One region of the Streptomyces sp. NPDC003393 genome, then DNA from elsewhere that is predicted to be linked to it. Evidence: riboswitches for the same ligand, from Rfam matches in the RefSeq annotation. Region 1 holds a riboswitch; the other holds the start of a gene.

Region 1 (3,736 bases):
GGGACCACCACCAGGTCGGCGTCGGACAGCTCCTCGGGGCGGTCCACGAACCGCACGACGACCCCGGGCTCGGCGGCGAGCGCGTCCACGTCGGTGAAGTTGGACATCAGCGGGATCGCGCACACGGCGACGCGCAGCACGTCCTCGCCGACGGGCGGGGCCACGGCGGACTCGCGGACGGTGCCCCGCAGGGACACGCGCAGCCCGTCCTCCTCGTCGATGCCGAGTCCGTGCCGGAAGGGCAGGACGCCGTACGCGCGCCGCCCGGTGAGGTCCCGGAGCATGTCCAGTCCGGGCTCCAGCAGGCTGACGTCCCCGCGGAACTTGTTGACGAGGAACCCGGCGACGAGCGCCTGGTCCTCCGGTGAGAGCAGCGCGACGGTCCCGAAGAACGAGGCGAACACACCCCCGCGGTCGATGTCCCCGACGACCAGCACGGGAAGCCGCGCGTTCCGCGCGATCCCCATGTTCACGATGTCGGTCCGGCGCAGATTGATCTCCGCCGGGGACCCCGCCCCCTCACAGATCACGGCGTCATACGTGCCCCGCAGCTCGGTGAGGCAGTCCAGCACGGTGCCCAGGAGCCGCTGCTGCCGTCCGCCGTGGTAGCCGCGCGCGCTCATCTCGCCGACCGGCCTGCCCAGCAGCACCACCTGGCTGCTCCGCTCCCCGCCCGGCTTGAGCAGCACCGGGTTCATCAGCGCGGTCGGCTCGATCCGGCAGGCCTGGGCCTGCATGGCCTGCGCCCGCCCGATCTCCGCGCCCTCGCGCGTGACGAAGGAGTTGAGGGACATGTTCTGCGCCTTGAAGGGCGCGACCTTGACGCCTTGCCGCACCAGCCACCGGCAGATCCCGGCCGTCACGACGCTCTTGCCGGCGTCGGAGGTGGTGCCGGCGACGAGCAGACCGCCGCTCATGACGCGCTTCCCTTCGTCCGACGGTTGCCGCGCGTGCCGCGATCGCCGCGGCCGCGGTCGCACAGGAGCCCGACGGCGGCGCAGGTGCCGAGGGCGAGCCAGCCGACGCGCCGTGAGAGCCGTACCGCTCGCTCGATGTCCCCGACGCGCACGGCGCGCCCGGCGCCGTTGAGCACCGGGCGGTGCTCCAGACGCCCGCCGTACGAGAGCGTGCCGCCCATCCGCACCCCGAGCGCCCCCGCGAAGGAGGCCTCGACCGGACCGGCGTTGGGGCTCGGGTGCCGGCGGGCGTCGGCGCGCCAGGCGCGCAGGGCGCCCCGCGGGTCAGGGCCGGCCACGGCCGCCAGGACGGCGGTGAGCCGCGCCCCCGGCCATCCGGCCAGGTCGTCCAGGCGTGCGGAGGCCCAGCCGAAGCGGCGGTACCGGGGCGACTTGTGCCCGACCATGGCGTCCAGGGTGTTCACGGCCCGGAACGCGGCGAGCCCCGGCACCCCGGCGACGGCGCCCCACACCAGCGCGCCCACCACGGCGTCGGAGGTGTTCTCGGCGACCGACTCCACGACGGCCCGGGCGATCCCGTCGGCGTCGAGCGCCTGGGGGTCGCGCCCGCACAGGTGCGGCAGCCGCGCCCGGGCCGCCACCACGTCGCCCGCTTCCAACGCGCGCCCGATGGTGCGCGCCTCCCGGACGAGGGAGGTCCCGCCGACCACGGCCCAGGTGGCGGCGGCCGTCAGGGCGGCGGAGGCGACGGGGGAGGGGCGGACGGCGCGCGCGGCGGCGGCACCGAGCGCGGTGGCGCCGCCGGCGCACAGGGCCGTGTGAAGGGCGCCCCGACCTCGGTGGTCCCGCCACAGCAGACGTTCCACGGCGCCCGCGGCGCGGCCGAACACGGCGACCGGATGTCCTCGGCGTGGATCGCCGAGGAGGAGGTCACCGAGGAGGCCGGCGGCGGCGCCGTACGCGAAGACGCGATCGGCACCCATGGGTTCAGCCGACTTCGGGGCCGGGCAGAGCGTCGTCGATGAACCTCGGTCGGCAGCCGCGCATGGCGATATGTCCTCACTCAGGGTGTCCACGCCCTGGTTCGACGAGACCGGCGGTGAGAGTTCCTGGCTCCCGGGGTTACTACCCCGGTGACAGTGGCGGGACCGCGCCGGATTCGCACCGGCTTCCTCTCCTGCCGCCGTACATGGCCCCGGCAGTCCACCACGCCCCGCGAACACCCGTCAACTCACCGTTGACCTGCGACGGGATACTGAGATGAGGCCCACACCACCGGCGCGAGAAGCCCGCCCCGCCCGTTCGCCGAGGTGGCGGGGCGGGCGGGGCGGGTGGTGGGACGCTCTTGACTTCCGGGGTCCGGCAGGGGCCCTGACCGGCTGTCAGCCCGTGCCGACGATGAGGTGGATGCCGTAGGCCACCGCGGCGGCGCAGGTGGCGAAGCAGACGTAGGCGCCGGTGACCGCGAGGACCCCGCCTCCGTCGCCCCGCGCGACGGCACGCTCCCGCCGGGACAGGCCCGCGATGCCCAGGGTGAACAGTGCCACCAGGCCCACGGTGACCGCGAGGCTGACGCCGAAGACGGAGCCGAGGGCTGCCCAGTCGATCTTCATGGTGATGCTTCCTTGGGTGCCGGGTGAGCGGGGGTCAGACGGTGGCGGCCGGCGGGGTGGCCGGAGCGGCGGACGCGGTCGGCGCGGCCGTCGGATCGATGACGGGCGTGGTGACGGCCGTCGGATCGATGACGGGTGCGTCGATGGCGGGCGTGGTGATGGCTGTCGCGTCGATGACGGGCGTCTCGATGAGGGGCGCGTCGATGACGGGGGCGGCCGGCTGGGCGGGGATCGTCGCGGTGAGCGACTCGACGGCGGCGGACTCGTCCGTGGAGACCGGTGCCGTGGACGCGGGGGCGGGGGCCGCCGGGGGCGGGGTGACGGCGGCGATCGCCTGGGTCACGACGCCGGGCGGCTCCTCGGCCGCGGGCTCGGTGACGTTGGTGTGGTCGACGACCTGGCGGCGGGAGATCTTCCAGATCGCCGCGCTCGAGGTCACCAGGAACGCGGCGACGAGCGCGGTGCCCCAGTCGCCCAGCCCGGTGACCGCCTCCGCGCCCGCGCCGACCAGGGCCGCGGCGGGCAGCGTGAGGACCCAGGCGACGGTCATGCGGCCTGCGGTGGACCAGCGGACCACACCGCCTTTGCGGCCCAGGCCCGCACCCATCACCGAGCCGGAGACGACGTGCGTGGTGGAGAGCGAGAAGCCGAGGTGCGAGGAGGCGAGGATGGCGGTGGCCGCGCTGGTCTGGGCGGCGAAGCCCTGCCGCGGCTGGAGGTCGGTCAGGCCGGTGCCCATGGTGCGGATGATGCGCCAGCCGCCGATGTAGGTGCCGAGCGCGATCGCGAGGCCCGCCGAGAGGATGACCCAGGTGGGAGGGTTGGAGCCGGGGGCTGTGGCGCCGCCGGCGATCAGGGCGAGGGTGATGACGCCCATCGTCTTCTGGGCGTCGTTGGTGCCGTGGGCCAGCGAGACCAGGCCCGCGGAGGCGATCTGCCCGACCCGGTGGCCCTTCTCGGCCGCCGTGCCGTCCGCCTTCCCGCCGATCGTGTACGACAGCCGGGTCGCGACCATCGCCGCGAGACCCGCGACGACCGGGGCGGCCACCGCGGGGATGATGACCTTGGTGACCAGGGCGTCACCGTGCACCGCGCCCACGCCGGCCGAGGCGATCGTGGCGCCGATCAGGCCGCCCATGAGGGCGTGCGAGGAACTGGACGGAAGCCCGACCAGCCAGGTCAGCAGGTTCCAGAGGATCGCGCCGA
Region 2 (3,736 bases), on a different contig from region 1:
ACCGGATCGCGGAGCAGGTGGCGGCGCGAGGCACCGGACTGTGGGGTGAGGGCGAGGCGCCCGGCGCATAAGGTCGCAGTGTCGGGGCGTCCGCCGACGGAACGTTCACCAGGGAGCCCGCCGTGACCGGTCAGTCCACCTCCGCCACCCCCGTGATCATCGACTGCGACACCGGTGTCGACGACGCACTGGCCCTGCTGTTCGCCGTCCGCCACCCGGGCCTGGAACTGCGCGCGGTCGGCTGCGTGGCCGGGAACACGGACGTGGACCAGGTGGTACGCAACACGCTGACCGTCCTGGAACAGGCGGGCGCTCCCGAGATCCCCGTGGCGCGGGGCGCCGAACGCCCGCTGATCGAGCCCCTGCGCACCGCGCACCACGTGCACGGCCGGGACGGCATGGGCGACCTCGGGCTGCCCGAGCCACGCCGCCGCCCGGCCGGCGTGGACGCGGTGACACTGCTCCGCCGCGAGATCCTCGCCTCGCCCCGCCCCGTCACCCTGATCCCGACGGCCCCGCTGACGAACATCGCGCTGCTGCTGCGCACCCATCCGGAGGTGACGCGCAACATCGAGCGGATCGTGTTCATGGGCGGCGCGGTCGCCACCGGCAACGCCACCGCGGTCGCCGAGTTCAATGTCTGGCACGACCCGGAGGCGGCGGCGATCCTGCTCACCGCCGGGGTGCCGATCACGATGTACGGGCTGGACGTGTTCCAGCGGGTGATCGTCCCGGCCGACGACGTACGCAGACTGCGCGACAGCGCCGAGCCGGGCGCGAACCTCGCGGGACGGCTGCTCGCCCACCGCGACCCGGTGACCTCCGCGCAGGACCCCTCCGGCGGGCTCGGGGACGCGGGCGCCGTGTGCTCGGTCGCCGACCCGGCGGGGCTGACCACGCGGCGGCTGCCGGTGGAGGTGAACCTCGCGCCGGGCCCGGCGCGCGGCCAGACGGTCGTCGACCGCCGGCCGCGCCCGGGCGAGGCGGAGCTCCACGGCGAGGCTCGCGAACAGCGGCTGGTGGACGTGGCGTTGGACATCGACCCCGACCGGTACGTGAAGCTGTACCTGGCCACGGTCGAAGGCAACAGCCCTTAGTCCGTCTCCGCCGCCCGGACCGCCCAGCGCTGTTCCACCTTGGCCGCCTTCCAGTACGCCAGCGCCGCCGCCCACACCACGACGAAGAGGCCGACGATGATGTAGCCCACGTTGTCCAGGTCGAGGCCGGCGATCCAGCCGGTGACGTCGTCACGCAGGTCGAGCTTGTCGTGCAGGACGCCGACGAGTTCGATCGTGCCGATGAAGAAGGCGACGGCGATGGACAGGCCGGTGATGGTGAGGTTGTAGAACACCTTGCGGACGGGGTTGGAGAAGGCCCACTGGTACGCGAAGTTCATGAACGTGCCGTCGAGGGTGTCGAACAGGCTCATCCCGGCCGCGAAGAGCAGGGGCAGGCAGAGGATCGCGTACCAGGGCAGTCCGGCCGCCGCGCCCGACCCGGCCATCACCATCAGGGTGACCTCGGTGGCCGTGTCGAAGCCGAGGCCGAAGAGGAAACCGAGCGGGAACATCTGCCCCGGCCGCGAGACGGACCGGGTCAGCCGGCCGAGGACGCGGTTCATGAACCCCCGGGAGTCCAGGTGCTGTTCGAGCTCGCGCTCGTCGTAGGTGCCGGCCCGCATCGCGCGGAAGACCTTGAGGATGCCCACCAGGGCGACCAGGTTGAGGGCGGCGATCAGATAGAGGAAGGTCCCGGAGACGGTGGTCCCCATGAAGCCGAGGACCTGGTGGGTGCGCGAGCCGTCGTCCATGACCTTGCCGGCCAGCGAGGTCCCGCCGGCGATCAGCAGGGCCAGGAGCACCACCACGCTGGAGTGGCCCAGCGCGAACCAGAAGCCCACCGAGACCGGGCGCTTGCCGTCGGCCATGAGCTTGCGGGTGGTGTTGTCGATGGCGGCGATGTGGTCGGCGTCGAAGGCGTGCCGCATGCCGAGGGTGTAGGCGGTGATGCCGAGGCCGATGCCGAAGGCCTTGGTGCCGACCCGGTAGTGCTCGGGAACGACGAGCAGGAACAGGATCCCGAAGGCGACGACGTGCAGGGCGAGGATCACCCCCATCAGCCCCGCGGTCTTGAAGGTGTCCTCCCGGCGCCAGGCGAAGGCGGCCTCGGTCGTCGTCGGGGCAGGGTTGGGCAGGGTCATCCGGTCATCACGCTCCAGCACCTCGTGGATCACTTCGTGAGCTGCCGTGGCCGGTCTCCTGGCTTACGGGTGGTGCGTGCCCGGCCCGCCTTCCCGGCCGTCGTACGACGGCCAGTGGCTGTCCCGCGCGGGACGTGGGCCTGGAACTCCCCGATCACAGTGGCGAGGGCCGCGTCGACCTTGCATCGACTTCCCGAACACCACGGCCCGCCCACCGTAGAGGGGGAAGCGGTCGGCTGCATAGCTGCATACCTGCGCAGGTATGGAAGATCACAGGGGTGCGCCTGCGAGGATGGCGGTATGCATCTCGTCCCTGCCGACCGCGCGGACCGCCGCACCATCGACGGTCACCGGGTGTGCGACGCCATCGCGGCGATCGGCGACGCCGCGCACGTCCGCGCCTGGGCGGACCGTTTCTCGCTGCTCGCCGACCCCAAGCGGCTCGCGCTGCTGCTCGCCCTGCACCGCACCGGCCCACTGGCCGTCTCCGACCTCGCGATCGCCACCGGCATGAACGACCCGGCCGTCTCCCAGGCCCTGCGGCTGCTGCGGGCGGCCGGGGTGGTGGAGGGCGAGAAGGAGGGGCGCGTGGTGCGCTACCGGGTGGTGGACCGCGACGTACGGGGCCTGCTGGAGCACTGTGCGGCGGACGCCGGCTGACGTACGCCCCCTTTGCCGCCCCCTCTGCCTCCTGTGGCGGTTTCATATTTCCGGCGATCGGGACAGAGTTCTCTTTGTTGCATCGACGACGCACCGAAGAGGAGATCGCGTGACCGACCGCACCACCACGCACGACTCGACGGACACCTCCCCCCACGACTCCACGCGCGTCGCCACGGGCACCGCCCCCGGCGACGCACCCCTCGACCTCTCCCCCAAGAACCCCGACCGGTGGCGGCAGGCCGTCGTCTACCAGGTCTACCCCCGCAGCTTCGCCGACGCCGACGGTGACGGGCTCGGCGACATCCGGGGCGTCACCCAGCGGCTGACCCACCTCGCCGCGCTCGGCGTGGACGCGCTCTGGCTGAGCCCCTTCTACCCCTCCGAGCTGGCCGACGGCGGCTACGACGTCGCCGACCACCGGGACGTCGATCCGCGCCTGGGCACCCTCGACGACTTCGACGCCATGGTCACCGAGGCCCATCGCCTGGGCCTGAAGGTGATCGTCGACATCGTCCCCAACCACAGCTCCCACCTGCACCCCTGGTTCCAGGAGGCGCTGCGGGCCGGGCCCGGCTCTCCGGCCCGCGACCGGTACGTCTTCCGCGACGGACGCGGCGAGCACGGTGAACTCCCGCCCACCGACTGGCAGTCCGTCTTCGGCGGCAGCGCCTGGCGGCGGGTGCCGGACGGGCAGTGGTACCTGCACCTGTTCGCGCCCGAGCAGCCGGACTTCAACTGGGAGAACGAGGAGGTCCGCGCCGACTTCCGCGCCACCCTGCGCTTCTGGTCCGACCGGGGCGTGGACGGCTTCCGCGTCGACGTGGCGCACGCCCTGGTCAAGGACCTCGACGAACCGCTCCGCGACGTCGGGGA

What was found. A riboswitch is a leader RNA that binds a small molecule or an ion and turns the genes downstream of it on or off. The one in region 1 is predicted to bind cobalamin.
Region 2: linked by a shared signal. The riboswitch ahead of ACWDUZ_RS16675 (HoxN/HupN/NixA family nickel/cobalt transporter) and the one ahead of ACWDUZ_RS28935 (cobalamin biosynthesis protein) in region 1 are both predicted to bind cobalamin.

Annotation. Positions count from the first base shown of each region.
Region 1 covers NZ_JBSFRB010000037.1:38,093-41,828, forward strand. Annotated here, with positions in the region: gene ACWDUZ_RS28930 (cobyric acid synthase) at 1-917, opposite strand, end outside; gene ACWDUZ_RS28935 (cobalamin biosynthesis protein) at 914-1,900, opposite strand; cobalamin riboswitch at 2,002-2,140, opposite strand; gene ACWDUZ_RS28940 (hypothetical protein) at 2,300-2,530, opposite strand; gene ACWDUZ_RS28945 (inorganic phosphate transporter) at 2,565-3,736, opposite strand, start outside.
Region 2 covers NZ_JBSFRB010000014.1:122,478-126,213, forward strand. Annotated here, with positions in the region: partial or broken gene thrS (threonine--tRNA ligase) at 1-71, shown strand, start outside; gene ACWDUZ_RS16670 (nucleoside hydrolase) at 123-1,097, shown strand; gene ACWDUZ_RS16675 (HoxN/HupN/NixA family nickel/cobalt transporter) at 1,094-2,233, opposite strand; cobalamin riboswitch at 2,232-2,420, opposite strand; gene ACWDUZ_RS16680 (metalloregulator ArsR/SmtB family transcription factor) at 2,501-2,860, shown strand; gene ACWDUZ_RS16685 (glycoside hydrolase family 13 protein) at 2,970-3,736, shown strand, end outside.